Regions from separate parts of the Novosphingobium sp. KN65.2 genome, predicted to be linked through region 2. Evidence: predicted binding sites of a transcription regulator. Region 2 holds the regulator's gene; each other region holds the start of a gene.

Region 1 (5,501 bases), on a different contig from region 2:
CACCAGCGCCGGCACGACGACGGTCGCAATGACCACCAACGGCCCTTTCGTGGCAATGAAGGCGACCGAATCGGGCCGGGTTCCGGGGTCACTGCCGAGCGAGCGGACCATGAACACGCCGACGGTGATCAGTGCCCAGGCCCAGAGCAGGCCGATGCCGAAAAGCGCCCACTTGCGCACGCGCGGGTCGATCTCCCCCACATCGCGCAGCGCCAGCAGTTCGTCCTCGGCCGCGCCGATCGTGGCGGCAGTGACTTCTGCATCGGGTGCGAACAGGCCCAGCACGCCGACAAGGGCCATGATCGCACCCATCGTCGCATAGACCGTCGGCCAGTCGGTGCGCTCGGCCATGAACAGCGCCAGCGCACCGCCGACCAGCGCGGCGATGCGATAGCCCATCTGGTAGACGGTCGAGAGCATGTCGATCGTCGCTTCCTCGTCGGCGACATCGACGCGCCAGGCATCGACCACAACGTCCTGCGTTGCCGAGGCGAAGGCACCGATCCCGGCGAGCAGCGAGAACCAGCCGAGCGCGGTCAGCGGATTGAGCGTCGAGAGCACCAGCAGGATCAGCCCAAGCATGAGCTGGGCCGAAACGATCCACTGCTTGCGCTTTCCGAGCCGTTTGAGAAGCGGCAGCTCTACCCGGTCGAGCAAGGGCGACCAGAGGAACTTGAACGAGTAGGCAAGGCCGATCAGCGAGAAGACGCCCATCGTTTCCAGATCGACCCTGGCGTCGGACAGCCAGGCGTAGAGCGTGCCGAGCAGCAGTGCGTAGGGCAGGCCCGATGCGAAGCCGAACAGGGCCATGAAGCCCGTCTTTCGGTTCCTGAGTGCGAGAAGGACGCGGCGCCAGCCCGGCTTCTTCGGCTGATCTGTCGCGGCTTCGGCCATTCATGAAACTCCATCGGCGTTCGAGGCTTCGGGATACGCAGGCCCCACCTGTATGGGAAGGCTGGATGAACCGGCGATCAACAGCTAAGGCGCTGCCATGGCCAGACCTCCCCAGAAACCCGGCGAACCGAGGCGCCCGCGCGCCGCGACCGGCAGCAAGCGTCCCTTCAACAGCCGTTCCGGCAAGCCTGAAGACCGTTCCGGCGGCGAAAAAGGCCGTTACGGCAATGACAAGGGCCGATCCGGCGGTGACAAAATCCGATCCGGCGGTGACAAAATCCGTCCGGGCAAGGACGACGCGCGCGGCAATGCGCCGCGCAAGCCGCGTACTGCGCGTCCCGCGGCCGCACCGCCGACACCGCGCGATCCTTCCCTGCCCGAGCGCGAGGGTGAGCGCATTGCCAAGCTGCTGGCCCGCGCCGGCGTCGCCAGCCGCCGCGAAGCGGAGCGAATGATCGCAGAGGGCCGCGTAAAGCTGGACGACGAGCCGATCACCGCACCTTCAACCGTGCTGAAGGACCTGCGCGGAGTGACCGTCGACGGCAAGCCGGTGAAGGCGCCCGAGGAAACCCGCCTGTTCGTGTTCCACAAGCCTGCCGGGCTGCTGACCGCCGAACGCGATCCCGCCGGTCGCCCGACCATCTACAACGCCCTGCGCAATGCCCTGCCCGCCGGAACCGGCCGAGTCATGCCGATCGGCCGTCTCGATCTCAATACCGAGGGCCTGCTGCTGCTGACCAACGACGGCGAATTCAAGCGCCAGCTCGAACTGCCCGCCAACGGCGTCCCGCGCACCTATCGCGCGCGCGCCTTCGGCGACATTACGCAGGCCCAGCTCGAGGACCTGATCGACGGCATCGAGATCGACGGCATCCACTACGGCAAGATCGACGCCAACATGGAGCGTCGCACCGGGCGCAACCAGTGGATCGAAATGACCCTGACCGAAGGCAAGAACCGCGAAGTGCGCCGCGTGCTCGAGCATCTCGGGCTGAAGGTCAGCCGGCTGCTGCGCATCTCCTATGGCCCCTTCGTGCTGGGCGACCTGCCCAAGGGCACCGTAGGCGAAGTATCGCAGCGCGATCTCGACAACTTCCGCCGCTCCCTTGGAAAGGGCAAAGGCGAATGAAGGGCGCAAGCACCGGCCTGCGAATCGTTGCGGGCACGTGGCGCGGGCGCAAGCTCGCCGCGCCCGAGGGAGACACGACGCGCCCGACCGCCGACCGCACCCGCGAGACGCTTTTCTCGATGCTGACGAGCCGCCTCGGCACGTTCGAGGGGCTGAAGGTGGCCGACCTTTTCGCAGGTTCGGGCGCGCTCGGCCTTGAAGCCCTGTCCCGCGGCGCGGCGCATTGCCTGTTCGTCGATCAGGACGCTGCCGCGATCCGGGCGATCCGGCGCAACATCGCCAACCTGCAGGCCCAGTCGCAATGCGACGTGCGGGCCTGTTCGGCGCTCTCGCTCGGCCCGGCTAAGGAGCCGCTCGACCTCGTTCTGCTCGATCCGCCTTACGATACGGGCGCGGGTGCTGTCGCCGTCGACAAACTGACGCGGCTTGGCTGGATCGGCGAATCGACCTGGGTGAGCCTTGAGACGGCACGCGGCGAGGACGTCTCTATCCGCGGGTTCGATACCGATGCCGTGCGCGATGTCGGCAAGGCACGACTTCACATCCTGCGCCGCGTCGAAGCCTGACACTACGCGGCTGTAAAAAGGGCCCCGCCAAGCGGCGAGGCCCTTTCCGTGCGCAAAGGCAAGATCGTTACTTGCCGCCGGGATTGCGGCAGTTGTCCTGCACGGTCTTGCTACAGACCGGGTAATCCTTGTTCATGGCCGAGGCCGGAGGCGGCGTCAGCGCGCCCTTGTAGGGCCCGCCCTGATAGCTCTGATCCGCAGGCATCGCGGGGCGCACGGCCTGCTCGGCGGTTTCCGGTGCCGGCACTCCGGCAGTGGGGACGCCTTCGCCCGGGGGATTGGCCTGCGTCGCCGGCGTCGTCGGGGTCTGTCCGTTCAACTGCTGGATGATCGAAGTCCACGCCGCCTCGCGCTGCTGCGGGCTCATCTTGTAGACCTGTCCGCGCTGGTCGGGCGTCAGGGCCCAATAGCCCTCCTGCCGCTCGGGGACGAGCGTCCAGAAGTAGCCCTTGTACTCGTCGGGCCATGCATCGTACTCGGCCTGACGGTCTGCCGGCCAGCCATCGTACATGGCCTGCTGCTCAGCTGTCAGCGTCACCGGCGCCGCTGGACTGACCTGCGCGGAATCGCCTGCCGCGGATGGCGCATTCTGGGCCAACAGCGCATTGGGCAAGGTTGCAAGTGCGAGCGCCGATGCGCCCGCGAAAATCAAGTGTCGCATGGTCTCTCTCCTCTGTGTACCTGTTGCCAAGCGGACGTTTCGCGCTCGGGAATGTTCCATGTTTGCGGCAAAGCGGCCTTGCGCCGCGATGTTCCGTTCCCTAGTTGTTCGCATGTGAACAGCCTGCAAGATACCTCGCGCGGCGGCTTGCCTGCCGAAAGCAACGATCCCCTGATCGAGGGCCTCAACGCGCCCCAGAAGGAGGCCGTGCTGACCACCGAAGGGCCGGTGCTGATGCTGGCGGGCGCGGGAACCGGCAAGACCGCCGCCCTCACCCGGCGTCTTGCCAACATCATCCGCAATCGCCTTGCCTGGCCGAGCGAAGTTCTGTGCGTCACGTTCACCAACAAGGCTGCGCGCGAGATGCGCGACCGGGTCGGCCAGCTCGTCGGCCCTGCGGTCGAAGGCATGCCGTGGCTGGGCACCTTCCACGCCATCGCTGCCAAGATGCTGCGCCGCCATGCCGAACTGGTCGGCCTCGAACCCAATTACACGATCATCGACACCGACGATCAGCTGCGTCTGCTCAAGCAGCTCATCCAGGCCGAAGGGGTCGACGAAAAGCGCTTCCCCGCCCGCCAGCTGGCGGGATGCATCGATCGCTGGAAGAACCGCGGCCTCAATCCGCAGGATCTCGATGCGGCGGAAAACGAAGCCTATGCCAACGGCCGCGGCCAGAAATTCTACAGCCTTTACCAGGACCGCCTGAAGACGCTCAACGCCTGCGACTTCGGCGACCTGCTGCTGCACATGCTCAACATCCTGCGTACCAATCGCGAGGTGCTGGAGCAGTACCAGCAGCGCTTCAAGTACGTCATGGTGGACGAGTATCAGGACACCAACCAGGTCCAGTACCTGTGGCTGCGCCTGATCGCGCAAGGCCGCCAGAACATCTGCGTGGTGGGTGACGACGACCAGTCGATCTATTCATGGCGCGGCGCAGAAGTCGCCAATATCCTTCGATTTGAAAAGGATTTCCCCGGAGCGAAAGTGATCCGGCTCGAACAGAACTATCGCTCGACGCCCGAGATCCTTGCCGCCGCTTCCGGCCTCATCAACGAGAACAGTCAGCGCCTGGGCAAGACCTTGTGGACCGAGCGCCATGCCGGGGACAAGGTTCGCGTCATCGGCGTCTGGGACGCACCGGAAGAAGCGCGCCGCGTCGGCGACGAGATCGAGCGACTCGAACGCGAGGGCGCCCCGCTGGACCAGATGGCGATACTCGTGCGCGCGCAGTACCAGACGCGCGAGTTCGAAGACCGCTTCATCTCGATCGGCCTCAAGTACCGCATCGTCGGCGGCTTTCGCTTCTATGAGCGCGCGGAAATCCGCGATGCGCTGGCCTACATGCGCGTCATCGCCCAGCCCGCCGACGACCTGGCTTTCGAGCGCATCTACAATGCTCCCAAGCGCGGCCTTGGTGCCAAGGCGCTGGAGAAGCTGCACCAGCTCGCCCGCCGCCAGGGCATTCCGCTTGCCGCAGCCGCCATCGAGATCGTCGATACCGACGAACTGCCCGCGCGTGCGCGCAACACCTTCCTGTCGCTGATGCGCGACTTCGCCCGCTGGCGCGATCTGGAGAAGACGGAGAACCCGGCGGACCTGATGCGCACCGTCCTCGACGAAAGCGGCTACACCGACGCGCTGCAGGCCGAGCGGACGGCCGAAGCCTCAGGGCGACTCGAGAACCTCGTTGAACTCGCCCGCGCCATGGAAGAGTACGAAAGCCTCGGCGACTTCCTCGAGCATGTCAGCCTCGTCATGGACAACGACGCGGCCAGCGACGAGGAAAAGGTCACGATCATGACCATGCACGCCGCCAAGGGCCTGGAATTCGACCACGTGTTCCTGCCCGGATGGGAGGAAGGCGTATTTCCCTCGCAGCGCTCGCTCGACGAAGGCGGCCTTGCCAGCCTCGAGGAAGAGCGGCGCCTCGCCTACGTCGCGATCACCCGGGCGCGCCGCAATTGCACGATCCTCCATGCCGCCAATCGGCGCATCTACGGGCAGTGGACGAGTTCGATCCCTTCGCGCTTCATTGCCGAACTGCCCGAAGATCATATCGACAGTGAGACGACCCTGACCGGCGGCGCCTCGCTGTGGCGTGCGCAATGGTCCGAACATGCCGATCCCTTCGCCGACGTCGCCCGCGCCCAACCGGCCCGCACGATGACGCGCGGCCCGGGTTGGCAGCGGGCCGCCGCGCGCGAATTCGAAACAAAGCCGCGCCGGATCGCCGAAACGACGCGCA
Region 2 (5,501 bases):
ATCAGCGGGACGTGGCCGTAAGTAGGCACCGTCCAGCCCATCGCGTTGACGATGACGAGCTGTCGGAACGCGTTGTTGAGGTGATCGTCGCCGCGGATGACGTGGGTGACGCCCATGTCGTTGTCGTCGACGACGACAGCCAGCATGTAGGTCGGCGTGCCGTCGGAGCGCAGGATGACGAAATCGTCGATCTCGACGTTCTGGACAGTCACCTGTCCCTGCACGAGGTCGTCGATCACGGTCTCGCCGTCGCGCGGGGCCTTGATGCGTACGACATAGGGGCGGTCGCTCGGCCAGCTCGAAGGATCGGCATCGCGCCATTCGCTGTCGATGCGGAACGGGCGACGCTCTTCCTGTGCCTTCTGGCGGCGTTCGGCGAGTTCCTCGGTCGTGAGATAGCAGCGATAGGCGTGACCGGATTCGAGCAACTGCGCGGCCACTTCGGCGTGGCGCTGCGAGCGCGCGAACTGGAACACAGGTTCTTCGTCACCTTCGAGGCCGAGCCACGTCAGGCCGTCGAAGATTGCGTCGATGGCCGGTTCGGTCGAACGGGCGCGGTCGGTGTCTTCGATGCGCAGCAGGTACTTGCCGCCATGGTGGCGGGCGAAGAGCCAGTTGAACAGCGCCGTACGGGCACCGCCGATGTGAAGGTAACCCGTGGGCGAGGGGGCAAAGCGCGTAACGACGGCAGACTGGCCGTTCGATCCGCTCGATGCACTGCCGCTTGCCATTGTAAATCCCTTCCTGTCCAATGTTCGCCATGGCCAGCCAAGCCACAGCCAGTAATGAAAATAACGCATGCCACGGCCTCGCCGGGGGCGCTGCATTGCAGCATCGGCCATGGAACAGCAAGAGCGACTTGTCGAGGGTTTTGGCGGCGCTTGAGCGATTTCTTTCGCGTGCCGGCTTCGATCGCGGGCCCTGGCTGGTGGTCGCATTCGGAGCGGGAATCGCGGCGTGGTTCGGCCTTCCCGGACCGCTCCATTGGGCTGCGTTTGGCGCCGTTTGCGCTGCCATTGCGGCTCTTGCGGCATGGGTCTGGCCGGATCGCGCGCGTTTTCCTCACCTGAGAGTGGCACTCTGCGCAGTTTTCCTCATGTTTTTCGCGGGTTGCCTGACCGTCTGGACGAAATCGGCGCTGGTGGGACACGAAGCGATCGATCGTCCGGTTTCAGGCGTCTTCCTGGGCAAAGTGCTAGGGGTGGATGAACAGCCTGCCGAACGGCGGGTCAGATGGCTCGTCGCGACCCGGGAGCCTGGTTTGGGGCGTCGCATCAAGGTTCGGCTCAACGTTGCCGACGGCCTTGGCGTTGAATCCGTGTCGCCCGGAGCAGTGATTCGCTTTGAGGCGCGGTTGATGCCACCTGCGCCGCCGATGTTCCCCGGCGGTTATAATTTCGCGCGCGCCGCTTGGTTCTCCGGCCTTTCTGCAAGCGGGAAGGTGAGCGGCAAAGTCGAGATCGTTACGTCAGGCGGTGAGGGCGAGACCCTTGAGGCTGCCCGCAGCGTGCTTTCCCGGCACGTCCGTGAGAGGCTGAGCGGCTCGCAAGGCGGGATCGCCGCGGCATTGGCGAGCGGCGACCGCGGCGGCATCGTCGAGGAGGACGCGCAGGCGATGCGCGATGCGGGCCTTGCGCATCTGCTGGCTATCAGCGGCCTGCACGTCAGTGCAGTGATCGGGGCAGCCTATTTCCTCGCCCTGAGGTTGCTCGCGCTTTCTCCTGCACTGGCCTTGCGGTTCCGGCTTCCGGTGGTGGCCGCGCTATGCGGAGCCCTGGCCGGGATTGCCTATACCCTCCTGACCGGATCGCAGGTGCCGACGGTCCGTTCGTGCATTGGGGCGATGCTTGTCCTCATTGCACTGGCGCTGGGGCGAGAAGCGCTATCGCTGCGGTTGCTGGCAGTTGCCGGGTTTGCGGTCCTGCTGCTTTGGCCCGAATCGCTGACGGGGCCCAGCTTCCAGATGAGCTTTGCAGCCGTTCTTGCCATCGTGGCGCTGGCAACTTGCGGGCCGGTGCGCCGGTTTCTGGCCCCGCGAGAGGAATCGTGGCTTTCGCGGCTCATGCGGCAAGCGGTGATGCTGTTCGTGACGGGCTTCGTGATCGAAATCGTCCTGATGCCGATCGGCTTCTACCATTTTCATCGTGCCGGTGCTTACGGCGCGCTTGCCAATGTACTTGCGATCCCGCTCACGACTTTCGCTGTCATGCCTTGCATTGCCCTGGCGCTACTGTTCGATCTTGTGGGTCTGGGCGGACCGTTCTGGTGGCTGGCGGGGCAGTTTATCGACCTTTTGCTGGGGTTGGCGCACAAGATCAGCGCACTGCCCGGGGCGGTTTCGGTTCTGCCGGCGATGGGTACGGGCGGCTTCCTCCTGTTCGTTTCGGGTGGTCTGTGGCTCGGGCTGTGGAGTGGGCGGGTTCGGCTGCTGGGGCTCGTGCCCGCCTGCCTCGGCATAGTCTGGCTCATCCTGCTCGAGCCGCCCGATATTCTCGTGACCGGCGATGGCCGTCATGTCGGGCTTGTGGTCGATAATGGTGAGAGGCTCGTGACCCTGCGCGATACCGGCAGCGACTATGTCCGCGACAATCTGCGTGAATTTGCCGGTGTCGAGGGCGAACTGACGCCCTTGGCATCATGGCCGGGCGCACGATGCAATCGCGAATTCTGTTCGGTTCGCATTGAAAGACAGGGCCGCTCCTGGGACCTGCTGATCGCCAGAGGCCGGGACCAGGTCCCAGAGCGGGCGTTGGCAGCGGCTTGCGACAAGGCCGACATCGTCATTGCCGACCGCTGGCTGCCCCGAAGCTGCTCTCCGCGCTGGTTGAAGGCGGACCGCAACATGCTGCAGAGAACCGGTGGCCTTGCTATCCGGCTGCGGCAAAAATCGGTCGAGACTGTCGCCGAAGGGCAGGGCCATCATGGCTGGTGGACGCCGCGAGCGCCCTGATCCCGTCAATTCAAGGAGTGGCGGTCGTAGCAGCGACGCGCCTCTCCTCGGCAAAGCTCAATGATAGCGGCGCAGCAGCCCGGCGAGCTTGCCCTGAACCTCGATCTCGTCAGGGCCGTAGACCTGCGGTTCGTAGGCGGCATTGGCGGGAACGAGGCGGACCATGGCGCCATCGCGCTGCAGGTATTTGAGCGTCGCTTCCTCGCCGCGAACCAGGGCAACGACGATTTCACCGTCGCGCGCGGTGTTGGTGCGACGGATCAGGGCAAAGTCGCCGTCGAGAATGCCGGCTTCGACCATCGAATCGCCCGAAACCTCAAGCGCGTAGTGTTCGCCCGAGCCGAGCAGGGCTGCGGGAACCGGAAGCATCGACTGGCCTTCCAGGGCTTCGATCGGAACGCCGGCGGCAATGCGGCCGTGCAGCGGAATTTCGATGACGTCATTCGCCGGTTCGGGCGTGCGTTCGGGCTGCTTGAGCGCGGCAAGCGCATCCTGCCCGGCAGGAACGGCGGCCTTGGCCGCGGGCTTGCTGGTGACGTCTTCGGGCTGGCGCAGGATTTCCAGTGCGCGGGCGCGATTGGGCAGGCGACGGATGAAGCCGCGTTCCTCAAGTGCGGAAATGAGGCGATGCACGCCCGATTTCGACTTGAGGTCGAGCGCTTCCTTCATTTCCTCGAAGCTGGGCGAGATGCCGCTTTCTTCCAGCCGGACCTGAATGAACTTGAGCAATTCATGCTGCTTGCGCGTCAACATCTGCGTTGCCTCTTTCTCTGCGTCCCCGAGCGATGTTCTGCCTGTGAACAATGAGAGAACAATTAAGCAACAGATTCTGGAACGTCAAGCAATACCGCCATTTTCGAGCAGGAACACGCGGACCGCTTCACCAGCCGCGGCGGCAGGGGCATGGGCAGGACGATCGATCAGCACGTTGCTGGCCGCAAGAGAACTGAGCGCGCCGCTGTCCTGAAGCGTCATCGGCATCACGCTTTCGCCGTTCCAGTAGCCGCGCAGGAATTCGCGGCGGTGGCCGATGGCCCTCAGCGGAGCATCCAGAACGGTCGAGATAGGCATGGGCAGCGGACGGGCGGCGCCGAGCATCGCGCGCAGCAGGGGCAGAACGAAGTGATAGGCCGTGACCATGCTCGATACCGGATTGCCCGGCAGGCCGATGACGATCTGGGTGCCGCCATCGCTGCGTTCGCGCTTGGCAACGAGGATCGGCTTGCCCGGCTTGATGGCGACCCGCCAGAAATCGAGCCGGGCCCCCCAGCGTTCGAGCGCCGGTCGCACGAGATCGTGATCGCCCACCGATGCACCGCCGCTTGTGACGATCACGTCGCAATCCGCCGCTTCGTCGAAAGCGCCGATCAGCGCCTCGAGCGTGTCGGGAACCGGGCCGATCCGGCGGGCGTCGACCGGCAGCGGGCTGACCAGCGAGACGAGCATGGCACCGTTGCTGGCCGGGATCTGGTGAGTGGGGCAGGTTTCGGGATCGGCAGCCAGTTCGTCGCCGCTGTCGATCACCGCGACTTTAGGCATCCGGCGGACGGGCATGTGGCGATGCCCGGCCGAGAGGGCGAGCGCGATGTGGGCTGGGCCGATTCGGACGCCCTCGGCTAGCACCTGATGGCCTGCGGTGAAGTCCATGCCGCAGGGGCGGATGTGCCTGTGCGGCGGTTCAGGCAGATCCCCGGTCAGAGTGATCCGATCGCCTTCACGCTTCAGGTCCTCCTGCAGGACAACCACGGCTGCGTCGGCAGGCATGATCGCACCTGTCGAGATGCGCACGGCCTCCCCCTTTTGCAGCGTGCCGGTGAAGGGGTGGCCTGCCGCGCTCTCTCCGATCACCTGCCACGGCCCGGAGAGGTCGTCCTTGGTGAGGGCGTAACCGTCCATGGCCGAGAGATGGGCGGCGGGCTGGGTTCGCCGCGCCAGCAGCGGTTCGGCAAGAAACCGGCCCAATGCGCTTTCGACATCGACGCGCTCGACCGGCAGGACTTGCGCCAGCGAGAGCAGGCGCGCCTGTGCGTCTTCGAGCGGGATCGGCGCGGGACCGGCCATCAGTGACGGTCCTGCGCGCGCCAGGGGCCGGACTTGCCGCCGCGTTTCTCGATCAGGCGGATGTCGCCGATGACCATGCCCTTGTCGAGCGCCTTGGCCATGTCGTAGATCGTCACAAGTGCGACGGAAACCGCTGTAATGGCTTCCATTTCCACGCCGGTTTTGCCCGTGAGCGAGGCGGTGGCCGTGGCTCTGACAGCCTTGTCTTCGAAGCTGAAATCGACATTGATCGCATCGATGGCGAGGGGGTGGCACATCGGGATCAGATCCCCGGTGCGCTTGCCCGCCATGATCCCGGCAATGCGCGCCGTGCCCAGGACATCGCCCTTGGGCGCATTGCCGGCGCGGATCGCCTCGAGCGCCTCGGCCGACATCGTGATCCGGCCCGAGGCGATGGCGAGCCGCTGGGTCTCGGCTTTCGCCCCTACGTCCACCATGCGTGCGGTGCCGTCCGAATCGATGTGGGTGAGGCTCTTGTTCATCTCAGACC
Region 3 (5,501 bases), on a different contig from region 2:
GCCGGCGGCAATGGCATCGTCGGGCGTCATCAGGCGGGTCATGACCGGCTCGTTGCCGCGAATCTCGGCGTTCACTTCAGCCTCGATCGCGGCGATGTCCTCGACCTCGAGTGCCTTGGGATGCGAGAAGTCGAAGCGCAGGCGATCGCTCGCCACCATCGAACCCTTCTGCGTGACGTGATCGCCGAGGCGATTGCGCAGGGCGGCGTGCAGCAGGTGGGTGGCGGAGTGGTTGGCGCGGATCGCATCGCGGCGCGCTTCGTCAACGACGAGGTTGACCGTCTCGCCGACCTTGATCTGCCCGGCCTCGACCTTGCCGGTCATGGTGTGCAGGCGGCCAAGCGGCTTGGCGGTTTCGGCAATCGCGATGACGAGGCCACCGGGCCCGGTGATCGTGCCGGCATCGCCGACCTGGCCGCCCGATTCGCCATAGAACGGGGTCTGGTTGGTCAGGACAATGACTTCGTCGCCGACCGAAGCCGATTGGACTTCCTTGCCGTCCCTGACGAGCGCCACGACGCGGCCCTCGCCCGAGGTCGAAGTGTAGCCGGTGAATTCGGTCGCACCTTCACGCTCCGCGATGTCGAACCAGACTTCGTTGTCGGCGGCCTGCCCGGACCCCTTCCAGGCGGCGCGGGCGGCGGCCTTCTGCTGCGCCATGGCAGCGTCGAAGCCGTCCTTGTCGACGCTGATGCCGCGCGAACGCAGGGCATCCTCGGTCAGGTCATAGGGGAAGCCGTAGGTGTCGTAGAGCTTGAACGCGGTCTCGCCGGGCAGCCGGGCGCCCTCGCCCATTTCGGCGGTGGCTTCGTCGAGCAGCTTGAGGCCGTTCGACAGGGTGCGGCGGAACTGCACTTCCTCGCGTTCCAGGGTTTCCTCGATCAGCGGCTGCGCGCGGCCGAGTTCGGGATAGGCCTGGCCCATCTCCGCGACGAGCGCGGGCACCAGACGGTGCATCAGCGGATCCTTGGCGCCCAGCAGGTGCGCATGACGCATGGCGCGACGCATGATGCGGCGCAGGACGTAGCCGCGGCCTTCGTTCGAAGGCAGTACGCCGTCGGCAAGCAGGAAGCTTGTCGAGCGCAGGTGATCGGCAATAACGCGGTGGCTCGCCCGGCTGTCGCCCTCGGCGGCTACGCCGGTCAGGTGCTCGGAAGCGGCGATCAGCGCCTTGAAGGTGTCGATGTCGTAGTTGTCATGGACGCCCTGCATGACCGCCGAGATGCGCTCAAGCCCCATGCCGGTGTCGATCGAGGGCTTGGGCAGATTGCCGACGATCTCGCCAGCTGCCTGCTCGAACTGCATGAACACCAGGTTCCAGATCTCGATGAAGCGGTCGCCGTCTTCCTCGGGGCTTCCCGGAGGGCCGCCCCAGATGTGGTCGCCGTGATCATAGAAGATCTCGGAGCACGGACCGCACGGGCCATCGTCGCCCATCGCCCAGAAGTTGTCCTTGGTGGGAATACGGATGATCTTCGATTCCGGCAGACCGGCGATCTTCTTCCACAGGTCGAAGGCTTCGTCGTCGGTGTGATAGACCGTGACCAGCAGCTTCTCGACCGGAAGCGCCCATTCCTTCGTCAGCAAGGTCCAGGCATGGGTGATCGCCTGTTCCTTGAAGTAGTCGCCGAAAGAGAAATTCCCCAGCATTTCGAAGAAGGTGTGATGGCGCGCGGTGTAGCCGACATTGTCGAGGTCGTTGTGCTTGCCGCCTGCGCGCACACACTTTTGCGAGGACGTCGCGCGCGGGGTGGCGCGGGTCTCGAGGCCGGTGAACACGTTCTTGAACGGCACCATGCCGGCGTTCACGAACATCAGCGTCGGGTCGTTGTAAGGAACGAGCGGCGCGGACTGGACGGCCTCGTGACCATTACTGGCGAAATAGTCGAGGAAGGACCGGCGGATTTCGTTGGTCGTCTGCATAACTCGGGCCGATAAGGCACAGGCGCGAAACCGACAAGCTATAAGGCGCGGTCAGACTGTTCGGTTTTTACGATAATCCGCAGATATGCGGCAAATCGGCTACGCTGAAAGCGTCCGGACGGGCCGCGAAGGGCTCCGCGTTCCAAGTTCACCCCAAGCAAAAACCCCGGCGCAACGCACCGGGGTTCCTGTTTCTGCAAAGGGGCAGAAGCCTTATTCGGCGTCATCCTCGTCCGAGGGGCCTGCCATCATTTCTTCGGCCAGACCTTCGGTCTTGGTCCGGATCGCCTTCTCGAGACGGTCGCAGACCTCGGGATTCTCGCGCAGGTAGTTCTTCGAGTTCTCGCGACCCTGGCCGATGCGGATCGAATCGTAGGAGAACCATGCGCCCGACTTCTCGACGATGCCGGCCTTGACGCCGAGGTCGAGAATTTCGCCGATCTTGGAGATGCCCTCGCCGTACATGATGTCGAACTCAACCTGCTTGAACGGCGGCGCGACCTTGTTCTTGACCACCTTGACGCGGGTTGCGTTGCCGATGATCTCGTCGCGGTCCTTGATCTGCCCGGTGCGGCGGATGTCGAGGCGAACCGAGGCGTAGAACTTGAGCGCGTTGCCGCCCGTCGTCGTCTCCGGGTTGCCGTACATGACGCCGATCTTCATGCGCAGCTGGTTGATGAAGATCACCATGCACTTGGAACGGTTGATCGAGCCGGTCAGCTTGCGCAGCGACTGGCTCATCAGGCGGGCCTGGAGGCCGACGTGGCTGTCGCCCATCTCACCTTCGATTTCGGCCCGGGGGACGAGCGCGGCGACCGAGTCGACCACCAGCACGTCGATCGCGTTCGAGCGCACCAGCGTATCGGTGATCTCCAGCGCCTGCTCACCGGTGTCGGGCTGCGAGACGATCAGTTCGTCGATGTCGACGCCCAGCTTCTTGGCATAGACGGGATCGAGTGCATGCTCTGCGTCGATGAAGGCAGCGGTGCCGCCAGCCTTCTGCGCTTCGGCGATGACATGCAGCGCCAGCGTGGTCTTGCCCGAGCTTTCCGGCCCGTAGACTTCGATCACGCGCCCCTTGGGAAGTCCGCCGACTCCAAGCGCGATATCCAGCCCGAGCGAGCCGGTCGAGATCGCTTCGACCTGCATCGTCTCCTTCGAGCCGAGCTTCATCGCGCTGCCCTTGCCGAACGCGCGATCGATCTGGGCGAGCGCTGCGTCGAGCGCCTTCTGACGGTCCATGGAGTCCTTATCCTTGCCTTCCTGGATCAGCTTGAGCTGAGCAGCCATTTCACTTCCCCTTTGCTACCGGCCTGACCGGAAAGGTCAACGTCGCGGACCCCGATGTATCTTGTTTGTTCCCCGTGAACAAGAGGGGAACAACGGGAGTTTTCCCAAATTTAATTGAGGCAGGCGCAGGCATGGCGAAAAGACGCCGGACCGCAGCACGGCGAGCGGGCCGGAAATCAACGCCTTAGGAAACCGGAGCCTTACTTGGCCGTGCGCGCGAGGACTTCGCCCACCTTTTCGGAAAGCTGCTGGACCGAGAACGGCTTGGGCATGAACCAGGCATTCGACAGGCCGATTTCCTTGCGCAGCTGTTCCTCGGCATAGCCCGACATGAACAGCACCGGCAGGTTCGGCTGCAGCCTGCGGATCTCGCGCGCCATGGCCGGACCATCGAGCGAAGGCATGACGACGTCGGAAACGACGATATCGAACTGGCCGCCCTCTTCAACGAGCGCGAGTCCTTCTTCGCCGTCGCGGGCGCTGGTCACTTCATAGCCCTGCCGCGTGAGCGAGCGCTCCGCGACCATGCGCACCGGGTCTTCGTCCTCGACCAGCAGGATGCGTCCACCGCCTGCCCACTGGCTCGGCGGAGGTGCTTCCTCCTTCACCGCCGGAGTCGGCGTCGTGCCCGGAGCCACGTGATAGACCGGCAGGTAGACGATGAAGCGCGTACCCTTGCCCACCTCGCTTTCGGCGAAGATGAAACCGCCCGACTGCTTGACGATGCCGTAAACGGTCGAGAGGCCGAGCCCGGTGCCCTTGCCCTGCTCCTTGGTGGTGAAGAACGGCTCGAAGATCTTGCCCAGGTGCTCGGGCGCGATACCGCCGCCGGTATCCTCGACGATGAGCGCGGTGTACTCGCCCGCCGGGATAATCTCGCTGCGCATCGCGCGCACGTCGGTCGTCGTCACCTTGCGGGTCGCGAGAGTGAGGACGCCCGATCCGTCGCCGCCCTTCTTGGCACTGGACGACTGCATCGCATCGCGCGCGTTGACCGCGAGGTTGACGATGACCTGCTCGAGCTGCGTCGGGTCGGCGCGCACCGGCCCGAGATCACGGTCATGCGAAACGACCAGCTCGATCTTCTCGCCGATCAGGCGGCGCAGCATCTGCGACACATCGGCAACGACGTCGGGAAGCTGCAGCACTTCGGGGCGCAGTGTCTGCTGGCGCGAGAATGCGAGGAGCTGGCGGGTCAGCGATGCCGCGCGGTTCGAATTGGCGCGGATCTGCTGGATGTCGTCATAGTCCGAGTCGCCGGGCGTGTGGCGCATCAGCATGAGGTCGCAGGTGCCCAGGATCGCGGTCAGCACATTGTTGAAGTCATGCGCGACGCCGCCGGCCAACTGACCGACCGCCTGCATCTTGGTGGCCTGGGCGACCTGCCGCTTGAGGCGGGTTTCCTCGGATGTGTCGGTCAGGCCAAGCAGGACCGCAGGCTCACCCAGCCCGCGCACGCCGGCAAGGCTGAGCGAAACCGGATCGTCGGGCTGCGCGGTCAGGCGGATTGCGATATCGCCGGCGGCAGCAGGCCCTTGCGCGAAACGGCGGATCGATTCGGACAGCGCGCGCTTGTCCTCACGGACCACGAGATCGGTGGGATAAGTCGGCGGCAACTGCCCTTCGCGCCCGGCCGCCCGCATGAACGCCGGGTTGGCGAACAGGAGGTGTCCATCGCGGTCGGCCATCGCGAGGCCGAGCGGCAACTGGCTGAGAAGAGCTTCGAGATGCGGCGCGGAATTCCCGCCGCCGCCCGCAGCACCGATGCCCTGCCCGGCTTCCATCACCAACATCAGCGAGGGCGTCGTGTTGGGGTCGGGCTCGACGGGCGAATCCGGATCGGCGACGGGCACGTGGTAGAGGACCAGAGGGCTGCCGCGGCCATTGTCGCGGGCCCAGCCGATGCGCTCGCCTTCTTCCTGGCTCAGGAGCGAGACGAAATCCTCGCCGGTAAGATCGATTGCCTCATCGCCGGCAGCGCGCAGGGCAAAGCCCTTGTTGGCGGCGCGGATCATGCCGTCGGGTTCGACCAGCGCCGCAGCGATCCCGGCCCGGGCGAGGCCCTTGCCAAGCTTGCCGCCAAGCTGGGTCACGATATCACCGATGAGATCCACCGAACTGACGGGTGCGATACGCCAGACGAGAAAGTCGTCACCGCGGCCGGAGCGGCGCACTTCGATCCGCCATTGCCGCGCGCCGCCCGGATGCTCGGCTCCGGCCGTCACATCGGCAGCAGCCGACCCATCGCGCCATGCCGCGCGACTGGCGTCGGCCAGACGCTCAAGCGA

The links. The regulator LexA, encoded in region 2, represses DNA repair genes until DNA is damaged. The targets are predictions, from matches to a motif close to GTTCCNCNCTTGTTCT.
Region 1: SPHV1_RS17925 (ATP-dependent helicase) is a predicted target of LexA. The motif match lies at 3,346-3,361, and genes of this name have one in related genera.
Region 3: recA (recombinase RecA) is a predicted target of LexA. The motif match lies at 3,289-3,304, and genes of this name have one in related genera.

The regions. Positions count from the first base shown of each region.
Region 1 is NZ_CCBH010000176.1:5,072-10,572, reverse strand. Features, by position in the region: gene SPHV1_RS17945 (MFS transporter) at 1-894, opposite strand, end outside; gene SPHV1_RS17940 (pseudouridine synthase) at 992-2,023, shown strand; gene rsmD (16S rRNA (guanine(966)-N(2))-methyltransferase RsmD) at 2,020-2,589, shown strand; gene SPHV1_RS17930 (hypothetical protein) at 2,657-3,250, opposite strand; gene SPHV1_RS17925 (ATP-dependent helicase) at 3,365-5,501, shown strand, end outside.
Region 2 is NZ_CCBH010000202.1:77,578-83,078, forward strand. Features, by position in the region: gene gltX (glutamate--tRNA ligase) at 1-731, opposite strand, end outside; gene SPHV1_RS21855 (ComEC/Rec2 family competence protein) at 761-2,950, shown strand; gene lexA (transcriptional repressor LexA) at 3,008-3,703, opposite strand; gene SPHV1_RS21865 (molybdopterin molybdotransferase MoeA) at 3,788-5,011, opposite strand; gene moaC (cyclic pyranopterin monophosphate synthase MoaC) at 5,011-5,493, opposite strand.
Region 3 is NZ_CCBH010000171.1:19,277-24,777, reverse strand. Features, by position in the region: gene alaS (alanine--tRNA ligase) at 1-1,923, opposite strand, end outside; gene recA (recombinase RecA) at 2,137-3,213, opposite strand; gene SPHV1_RS16775 (ATP-binding protein) at 3,414-5,501, opposite strand, start outside.